2 regions of the Mesorhizobium sp. AA22 genome follow, and region 1 is predicted to be linked to the other one. Evidence: predicted binding sites of a transcription regulator. Region 1 holds the regulator's gene; the other holds the start of a gene.

The links. The regulator PhoB, encoded in region 1, activates phosphate uptake and scavenging genes when phosphate is short. The targets are predictions, from matches to a motif close to TGTCATNNANCTGTCAT.
Region 2: ugpB (sn-glycerol-3-phosphate ABC transporter substrate-binding protein UgpB) is a predicted target of PhoB. The motif match lies at 2,435-2,451, and genes of this name have one in related genera.

Annotation. Positions count from the first base shown of each region.
Region 1 is NZ_CP048406.1:1,380,526-1,385,500, forward strand. Features, by position in the region: gene pstA (phosphate ABC transporter permease PstA) at 1-1,563, shown strand, start outside; gene pstB (phosphate ABC transporter ATP-binding protein PstB) at 1,576-2,391, shown strand; gene phoU (phosphate signaling complex protein PhoU) at 2,430-3,137, shown strand; gene phoB (phosphate regulon transcriptional regulator PhoB) at 3,154-3,843, shown strand; gene A9K68_RS06695 (ROK family protein) at 4,018-4,975, opposite strand, start outside.
Region 2 is NZ_CP048406.1:1,515,533-1,520,507, forward strand. Features, by position in the region: gene argH (argininosuccinate lyase) at 177-1,577, opposite strand; gene A9K68_RS07390 (TlpA disulfide reductase family protein) at 1,613-2,299, shown strand; gene ugpB (sn-glycerol-3-phosphate ABC transporter substrate-binding protein UgpB) at 2,514-3,824, shown strand; gene ugpA (sn-glycerol-3-phosphate ABC transporter permease UgpA) at 3,906-4,790, shown strand; gene ugpE (sn-glycerol-3-phosphate ABC transporter permease UgpE) at 4,799-4,975, shown strand, end outside.

The DNA.
Region 1 (4,975 bases):
CATACCGACGATGCCGCGAAGGCGCGGCTGAAGGGCCGCTACCGCACGGAAACGTGGTTCAAATGGCTTGGCGCCGCAGCTGTTGCGTTGGCCGGCTTGTTCCTTGTGCTGCTCCTGTCGACGATCGTCACGCAGGCGATTCCGGCGCTGCGGCAGAACTATGTGACGCTGCCGATCGATCTTTCGGCGGCCAAGGTCGACCCGGCGAAACTCGACGAAGTGAATTACGACGCCATCGCTCAGGAAGCGCTTACGGCAAAATTTCCGGATGTGACGAGCCGCCAGGACAAGCGCCTGCTGCGCGGACTGATTTCCACCGGCACAGGCGTGTTCCTGCGCAAGGATATTGCGGCTGATCCGGGGATGCTCGGAGGAACGGTGGACTATGCGGTTCCACTTGACGATTTTGCCGACCTCTATCTCAAGGGTCTGCTTGCCGACGTCGGTTCGGACGAAGCGATTTCGACAAGCGTCACGCCTTCGCAAACCAGCGGCGACATCGATCTGACCTTCGGCGACGATGCCATGCTGGCGCTGGCGCGCGGCCATGGTGCGGCCGAGGGCGAAAACGGCATGCTCACCCTGACGAGTGGCGCGTCGTCGCTGCTGGTCGCGTTCAATGGCGGCACGGTCAAGCTGACCGCGCTGTCACCTGCGGCCAACGGCATGGTGATCGCTAAGGGCACGGTGATCGAGGCGCTGGACAGCACGGCGCCCGCCGCGAGCGGCCAGGCATTCCTGCGCGTAATCGAGGCGCCGGAAGCATCGCGAAAGATTTCGGACAAGATGATCGTCTGGCTCGACACGCTGAAGAGCGCCGGCCTGATCGAAAGCCGGTTCAACTCGATCTTCTTCTTCACCGGCGCAAGCCGCGAGCCGGAACTGGCCGGTGTCTGGGGCGCGGTCGTCGGATCGTTCCTGACCATGATCGTAACGCTGGCCATCGCCTTCCCGATCGGCGTTTCAGCGGCGATCTATCTTGAGGAATTTGCGCCCAAGAACCGGCTGACGACGATGATCGAAGTGAATATCAACAATCTGGCGGCGGTGCCTTCGATCGTCTTCGGCCTGCTTGGACTTGCCGTATTCCTGAATTTCTTCGGCATGCCGCGCTCCGCCCCGGTGGTCGGCGGCATGGTGCTGGCGCTGATGACCCTGCCGATCATCATTATCGCCTCGCGCGCTTCGCTGCGCGCGGTGCCACCGTCGATCCGCGAGGCGGCGCTTGGCATCGGAGCCTCCAAGGTTCAGACCGTATTCCATCACGTCCTGCCGCTGGCGATGCCGGGCATCATGACCGGCACCATTCTCGGAATGGCGCATGCGCTGGGCGAAACCGCGCCGTTGCTGATGATCGGCATGGTCGCCTTCATCGTCGACATTCCCGGCGGCTTTACCGATCCCGCGACGATCCTGCCGGTGCAGATATTCATGTGGGCGGATTTCCCGGAAGCTGGATTCCAGCAGAAGACTTCGGCGGCGATTTTGATCTTGCTGCTGTTTTTGGTCATCATGAACGCCATTGCAGTGATACTGCGCAGGCGCTTCGAGCGGCGCTGGTAAGGGGTAGAGGATATGAACATCATGACGGAAGCCGGCGTCGAACAGAAACTGAGCAGCGGAACCAATGCCCCTTCGATCAAGATGAAGGGCGAAAAGGTCTCTGTTCATTACGGTGAGAAGCGAGCTCTGTTCGACGTGGACCTCGATGTCCGCGAGAACCAGGTGACGGCGTTGATCGGCCCATCGGGCTGTGGCAAGTCGACCTTCCTGCGTTGCCTGAACCGAATGAACGACACGATCGATATCGCGCGGGTGAGCGGCAAGATAACGCTCGACGGCGAGGATGTTTACGACCCGAAAATCGATGTCGTCGAGCTGCGAGCTCGCGTCGGCATGGTATTCCAGAAGCCGAACCCGTTTCCGAAGTCGATCTATGAAAACGTCGCCTACGGTCCGCGCATTCACGGCCTGGCCAGGAGCAAGTCCGAGTTGGACGGCATTGTTGAATCGAGCCTGAAGAAGGCCGGTCTGTTCAACGAGGTCAAGGATCGCCTGCTCGAGTCGGGCACCGGTCTCTCCGGCGGACAGCAGCAGCGCCTGTGCATCGCGCGCGCCATCGCCGTGTCGCCGGAAGTGATTCTGATGGACGAGCCCTGTTCGGCGCTGGATCCGATCGCCACCGCCCGCGTCGAGGAACTGATCGACGAACTGCGCCAGAACTACACGATCGTCATCGTCACCCACTCGATGCAGCAGGCAGCGCGCGTGTCGCAACGCACGGCGATGTTCCATCTCGGCTACCTGGTCGAGGAGGGCGCAACCGACAAGATGTTCACCAATCCCGACGACAAGCGCACCCAGGACTACATCACCGGCCGGTTCGGCTGAGCGGTCCGGCGGCGAATTTCGAACACGAGGACAGGATCATGGGTGAACACACCGTCGCATCTTTCGACGAGGAACTGGAGCACATCGACAGGCTGATCCGCGACATGGACGAGCTCGCCGCCGCGATGGTCGCAGCCTCGATCCGCGCGTTGCTTGCGTCAGACAATGCGATGGCGCAGCGTGTCGTCTCGGACGACGCGATCATGGATGCGCGGCAGCGCGAACTCGACGACAGTGCGATCACGCTGATCGCCAAGCGGCAGCCGATGGCGCAAGATCTGCGCGCGGTGGTTGGCGCAATCCGCATGGCCGGTGATCTCGAGCGCATCGGCGATTTGGCCAAAAACATAGCCAAGCGGGTCAGCGCAGTCGGGCAGAGCACCACGCCGCGTAATCTGTCGCACGGTATCGACGCGATGGCGGATCTCGTTCTTGTGCAGCTCCGCGGGGTGGTTGAGCACTATGTGTCGCGCAATGCCGGCGCTTTGAAAGAACTGCGCGCCGACGATCAGAAGATCGACGTGAAATACACGGCGGTTTTCCGCGAACTCCTGACCTACATGATGGAGGATCCGCGCAACATCACCGCTTGCACCCATCTTCTGTTTTGCGCCAAGAATCTCGAACGCATCGGCGATCATGTCACCAACATAGCCGAAAACGCCTACTTTGTCGTGACCGGGCAGCAATTGCCGGCGGATCGCCCGAAGCTCGACGAAACGACGATGTCGGCGCCGGCGACATGACAGGAGTGACCGGCCGATGATCGCGCCGCGCATCATGGTGGTGGAGGATGAAGAGCCGCTGGGCGTCCTCCTCCGCTACAATCTGGAATCCGAAGGCTATCAGGTCGAGGTGGTGACGCGCGGCGACGAGGCCGAAATCCGGCTGCAGGAAAACGTGCCCGATCTTCTGGTGCTCGACTGGATGGTGCCGGCGGTTTCGGGCATCGAGCTTTGCCGGCGCCTTCGGGTGCGTCCCGAAACCGAGCGGCTGCCGATCATCATGCTGACCGCGCGCGGCGAGGAGAGCGACCGGGTTCGCGGCCTTTCCACCGGAGCCGACGACTATCTGGTCAAGCCGTTCTCGACACCGGAATTCATGGCCAGGGTCAAGGCGCTGCTGCGCCGCGCCAAGCCGGAAGTACTGTCCAGCGTGCTGAAGGTCGGCGACATCATGCTCGATCGTGAATCGCACAGGGTCTATCGCAAGAAGAGCGAGATCCGGCTCGGGCCGACCGAATTCCGGCTGCTCGAATTCATGATGCGGCACCCGGGTCGGGTCTTCTCGCGCAGCCAGTTGCTCGACAATGTCTGGGGCGAGACGATCTACATCGACGAGCGCACGGTGGACGTCCATGTCGGCCGGTTGCGCAAGGCGGTCAACAATGGTCGCATGCCCGATGTCATCCGCACCATCCGCGGCGCGGGCTATGCGATCAGGGAAGACTAGGGATGTGCTGATATCCAGGTGGTGCCGGCCTGCGAACGCCGGCTTCCTGGGCTTCCGGTGCTCACGTACCCAAAAGTACGCTCCGCTCCGGTTCTCGGAACCCACCATTCTCGACTCGGCCTGACCTGAATCTCAACACACCCCAAGTCGCGATCCGGGATCCTCCCTTCGAGTTCAAGCCACGTTCTTTCCGACCGAGCCGGCTCGTGCCTGGATGCTCGGCGCGAAGATCTCTTGGTCGACGAAGCTCAGCGCCCGCATGGCGCAGCCTTCTCGGATCAGCGGCAGTTCGTTCGGCTCGGTGTCGAAGGAAATCGAACCCGAATGCTGGCCGCCCGCGGTCTGGGCGATGGCCTCGCGCAGGGCCGGCTCGATCAGGTCGAAGGCGGCAGCGCTGGCACCGACCATGGCGACCGGCGCCGGATCGATCAGCGCGAACAGGCTGCCGAGCCCGAAGCCGAGCGCCTCGCCGGCCTTGCGGTAGGCTTCGCGCTCCGGTCCGTCCGTCTCGCGCGCCCGGGCCGCCAGTGCCCGCATCTCGGCGTCGCTGACATCGGCGACCGGCTCGGCGTTCTCGCTCAATTGCCTCGCGTTGCGCCAGATAGCGTAGTTGCCGGCATAAGCCTCGACGCAACCACGCCGCCCGCAGCGGCAAAGCGCGCCGCTCGGCCGATGAATCATGTGGCCGAATTCGCCGCCTGAGGAATGGGTGCCGGTGAACAGCTCGCCCTTGAGCACCAGCCCCATACCGATGCCATGCGAGAGCAGGATGGCGATGAAATCGTCGCGGTAGCGATCCGGGTCGCGCCGGCGCAGCGCCACGGCCATCATGTTGCAGTCGTTCTCCATAATGGCCGGGATGCCGAACTCGCGTTCCAGAATGTCGGCGAAGGCGATGTTCGTCTGCGGCGTGATCGGCGACCACAACATGGCGCGCGCATGGGAATCGGTAATACCCTGGATCGCCAGCGCGATGCGGGCGACGCTTTGGACGTCGAGGTCGGGGTCTTCGAGCCGGCGCCGGACTATGGCGACACATTCGTCGATCAGCTCGTCGCGCGACATGGTCAGCGTGTCCAGCCGGCGCTGTTCCTCGGCGACCACTTGTCCGGCATAGTCGATGACAGCGACC
Region 2 (4,975 bases), 140 kb from region 1:
GCATTGCACCTAGTGTGGTGGATTAGAAGTTCCTGTCATTGATGGCATTCGCGTCCAGGAACTTCAAATCCAAAACCACACTAGAATTCATCAATTACTCGTGCGGCTTTTGAATCCGAAATTCGCTCGCCGCGCTGCTCCAGCGTGATGCGAATTTCGGATTCGCCGCACGAGCATCACGCCTTGGCGATGTGCTTTTTCCAGTACCGGATCTGCTTCCTCACCTCCGACGGCGCGGTGCCGCCGAAGCTCGTGCGGCTCTTCACCGAATTCTGTACGGCAAGCACCGAAAACACGTCCGCCGTGATGCCGGGGTGAATGGACTGCAAGTTTTCCAGCGGCAGCCTGTCGAGCCCGATTTTCTTCTCCTCGGCCAGCGCCACCGCGCGGCCGGTGACGTGGTGCGCCTCGCGGAACGGCAGGCCGAGCGTGCGCACCAGCCAGTCGGCAAGGTCGGTCGCGGTCGAATAGCCTGACCCGGCGGCCTTCTTCATGGCGGCCGCGTTCACCGTCATGTCGCGCACCATGCCGGTCATCGCCGCCAGCATCAGATCGAGCGTCTCGGCGGCGTCGAACACGGATTCCTTGTCCTCCTGCATGTCCTTGCCGTAGGTCAGCGGCATGCCCTTCATCACCGTCAGCAGGCCGACCAGATGGCCGGTGACGCGGCCGGTCTTGCCGCGCACCAGCTCGGCGGCGTCGGGGTTCTTCTTCTGCGGCATGATCGAGGAGCCGGTGGAGAATGAGTCCGACAGCCTGACGAAGCCGAATTGCGGCGTCGACCAGATGATGATCTCTTCGGCGAGCCGCGACAGATGCGTCGCGCAGATCGCCGCCAGCCCCAAGAATTCCAGTGCGAAATCGCGGTCCGAAACGCTGTCCAGCGAGTTGCGCATCGGTTCGCGGAAGCCGAGGGCCTTGGCCGTCTGGTTCCGGTCGATCGGAAAGCTGGTGCCGGCAAGGGCGGCCGCACCGAGCGGGCTTTCGTCCATCCGTTCGATGGCGTCGCGGACACGCGACAGGTCGCGCGAAAACATCTCGACAAAGGCCATGCAGTGGTGGCCGAAGGTCACCGGCTGCGCCGCCTGCATGTGGGTGAAGCCCGGCATCACCGTCGCCGCATGCTCCTCGGCCCGTTCCAGGAACGCCGTGATCAGGCCCTTCAGCGCCTCGGCGACGCGAAAGCATTCGTCTTTGACCCACAGCCTGAGATCGACCGCTACCTGGTCGTTGCGCGAGCGGGCGGTATGCAGGCGGCCGGCGGCCGGGCCGATCAGCTCTGCAAGGCGGGCCTCGACATTCATGTGGATGTCTTCCAGCCTGGTCGAGAACTCGAACGTGCCGGCTTCGATCTCTGCCAGGATCGTGTTCAGCCCGTGAGCGATTTTTTCTTGATCGGCCGTCGAAATAATGCCCGTTTGCGCCAGCATCTCGCTATGGGCGATCGAGCCTCTGATATCCTGCGCATAGAGTTTGCGGTCGAACGAGATCGACGCGTTGATCGCTTCCATAATCGCGGCCGGACCCGAGGCAAAACGTCCGCCCCACATCTGGTTGCTGGCCTTCTTGTCGCTCATCGCTATAACCCGTGCTCCGGAGCAGTTTTTAGAAAATGGCAGACGGCAATCGATTTTTCCCGGCCCCGCGCCTCATCCTCGCCGCTTTGGTGGCGGGCGTGCTTGCGGGCGCGGTCGCGGTATATGTCAGCGAGAGCGGTTCTGGCAACAACGCGCCCGCGCCAGTCGCCGTTGGCGACAGCAAGGACGATGTCGCCTGCGGCGCCAAGGCCGACCGCGCCAAGACGGTCGCGGCGGCTGCCACCGGCCAGGTCGCAGCACTTTTGCCGGCTGATCCGCCGCAATCGCTGAAGGGCCTTGCCTTCAACGACCCTGGCGGCAAGCCGATGACGCTCGCCGACCATGCCGGCAAGACGTTGCTGCTCAATCTGTGGGCGACATGGTGCGCACCCTGCCGCGCCGAAATGCCGGCGCTCGACGCGCTGCAAAAAGAAATGGGCAGCGACACCTTCGAGGTCGTCGCGGTCAACGTCGATGTCGGCGACGACGCCAAGCCGAAGAAGTTCCTCGAGGAAACCGGCGTCAAGGCGCTCGGCTACTACCGCGATTCGACGATGGCGCTGTTTAACGATCTCAAGACGCGCGGCCTGGCGCTCGGCCTGCCGGTCACCATGCTGATCGACGGTGAAGGCTGCCTGATCGCTCACATGAACGGCCCGGCCGAATGGTCGGGAGCGGACGCCAAGCGGCTGGTCGTGACAGCGCTCGGAAAGTCGGACTAGGCGCCAGCGATTGTTGCCGATCTTCGTCGCCTTGTTCGAGCCGTAAGCCGGCTTAGTAATCCCTTTCCATCAGCTCTCATTCGCAAGCGTGCACCACTTTACGTGGAGATCGAGTTCATCGATCCGCAACAAAACCGTTGTCCAATTGTCACGAGCGGCACATATTGCCTTTGCGAGAGTGCCCTTTCGCCAATGACAAAACGGGAGATGAAACATGAAGTTCTTCGGCTTCGCGGCCGGTGTCGCCGCCACCTTGACGCTGCTTTCCACCACCTCCGCTTTCGCCGTCACGCAGATCAGCTGGTGGCACGCCATGACCGGCGCCAACGCCGAAGTTGTCGACAAGATCTCCAAGGATTTCAACGCCAGCCAGAGCGACTATGAGCTGGTTCCGGTGTTCAAGGGCACCTATCCCGAGACGCTGAATGCCGGCATCGCTGCCTTCCGCGCCGGACAGGCGCCCGATATCCTCCAGGTGTTCGATGTCGGCACCGGCGTGATGATGGCGGCCGAGGGTGCGATCAAGCCGGTGGCCGAGGTGATGACCGGTGCCGGGATGACCTTCGACAAGAGCCAGTATCTGCCCGGCATCGTCGGCTATTATTCGAAGCCGGACGGCACCATGCTGTCCTTCCCCTACAACTCCTCCTCGCCGATCCTCTATTACAACAAGGACATCTTCCAGAAGGCGGGCCTCGACGTGAACAGCCCGCCGAAGACCTGGAACGAGGTGTGGGAAGCTGCCAAGAAGATCAAGACGAGCGGCGCCGCCTCATGCGGCTATACCTCGACCTGGCTGACCTGGATCCATCTGGAGAATTTCGCGGCGTGGAATGATGTGTCCTGGGCCACCCAGCAGAACGGCCTCGCCGGCGGTGATGTCGAGCTCAAGATCAATGCGCCGATTTTCGTCAGCCACTTCCAGGCGCTCACAGACCTCGCCAAGGACGGCACCTTCAAATATGGCGGGCGCACCTCCGAAGCCAAGCAGATCTTCCTGGCCGGCGAATGCGGCATCTTCACCGAATCGTCGGGCGGCCTCGGCGACATCGTCAAGTCCGGCATGAACTATGGCATCGGCCAGCTTCCCTACGACACCGACGCCAAGGGCGCTCCGCAGAACACCACGCCGGGCGGCGCCAGCCTGTGGGTCTTCGGCAACAAGTCGGACGAGCAATACAAGGGCGTCGCGACCTTCTTCGCCTATCTGTCCAAGACCGATGTGCAGGAATATCTGCACCAGAAGTCGGGATACCTGCCGGTGACGCTCGCCGCCTACGAGGCGACCAAGAAATCAGGCTTCTATGACAAAAACCCCGGCCGCGAGACACCCATCCTGCAGATGACGGGCAAGGCGCCGACCGACAACTCGAAGGGCGTGCGCCTGCCGAATCTGCCGCAGGTGCGCGATATCCAGAACGAGGAGATCGAGAAGATGCTGGCCGGCCAGCAAACCGCTCAGCAGGCGCTTGACAACGCGGTCACGCGCGGCAACGCCGCGATCAAGGAAGCGCTGGAGAACTGATTAGATTATCCCGGTTAATCGATTCGAATATCGCCCACGCGAGCTCGCGTGGGCGACCCCTGGATAGCGAGGGAAATCAGCCTGTCTCCACGCATCGTCTTTCCCAACAAGATCCTGCCCTACCTGCTGGTGGCGCCGCAACTCGCCATAACACTGGTTTTCTTCTACTGGCCGGCCGGTCAGGCGCTTTACCAGTCGATGCTCAGGCAAGACCCGTTCGGGCTGAGGACTAGGTTCGTCTGGTTCGCCAATTTCCGCAAGGTGCTGGCCGATCCGGCCTACCTCAACTCGATCCACGTCACCGTAGTGTTTTCGCTTGCGACGGCGATCGTTGCGATGGGCGTGGCCCTTTTGCTTGCGGTCATGGCCGAGAAGGCCGTGCGCGGCAAAGGCCTGTACCGCACATTGTTGATATGGCCCTATGCCGTGGCGCCGGCGATTGCCGGCATGCTGTGGCTGTTTCTGTTCAATCCTTCGATCGGCTCGTTGGCGTATTTGCTGAGAAGCCTCGGCATCGCATGGGACCCGCTGCTCAACGGCACCCACGCCATGATCCTGCTGGTGTCGGCGGCTGCCTGGAAGCAGATCAGCTACAATTTCCTGTTCTTCGTCGCCGGGCTGCAGGCGGTGCCGAAAACGCTGATCGAGGCGGCGGCGATGGATGGCGCCGGCGAGACCAAGCGCTTCTGGACCATCGTCTTCCCGCTGCTTGCGCCGACGACCTTTTTCCTGCTGGTCGTCAACACCGTCTATGCCCTGTTCGACACTTTCGGCATCGTTCATGCCGTCACCGGCGGCGGGCCGGGCAAGACCACCGAGACGCTGGTCTACAAGGTCTATAATGACGGCTTCGTCAATCTGATCCTGGGCGACTCGGCGGCGCAGTCGGTTATCCTGATGGCCATCGTCATTGCGCTCACCGCCATCCAGTTCCGCTACGTGGAACGCAAAGTCCATTACGGTTGAGGGCAGCGATGATCGGCCAATCCCCGCTCCGCACCTTCATCGCCCATGCCGTGCTCATCCTTGGCCTATTGATCGTGGCTTTTCCGATCTACTACACCTTCGTTGCCTCGACACACACGCTGCAAACCATCCTCAGGCCGCCGCTGCCGCTCTTGCCCGGCGGCCAGCTCTGGAACAATTACAGC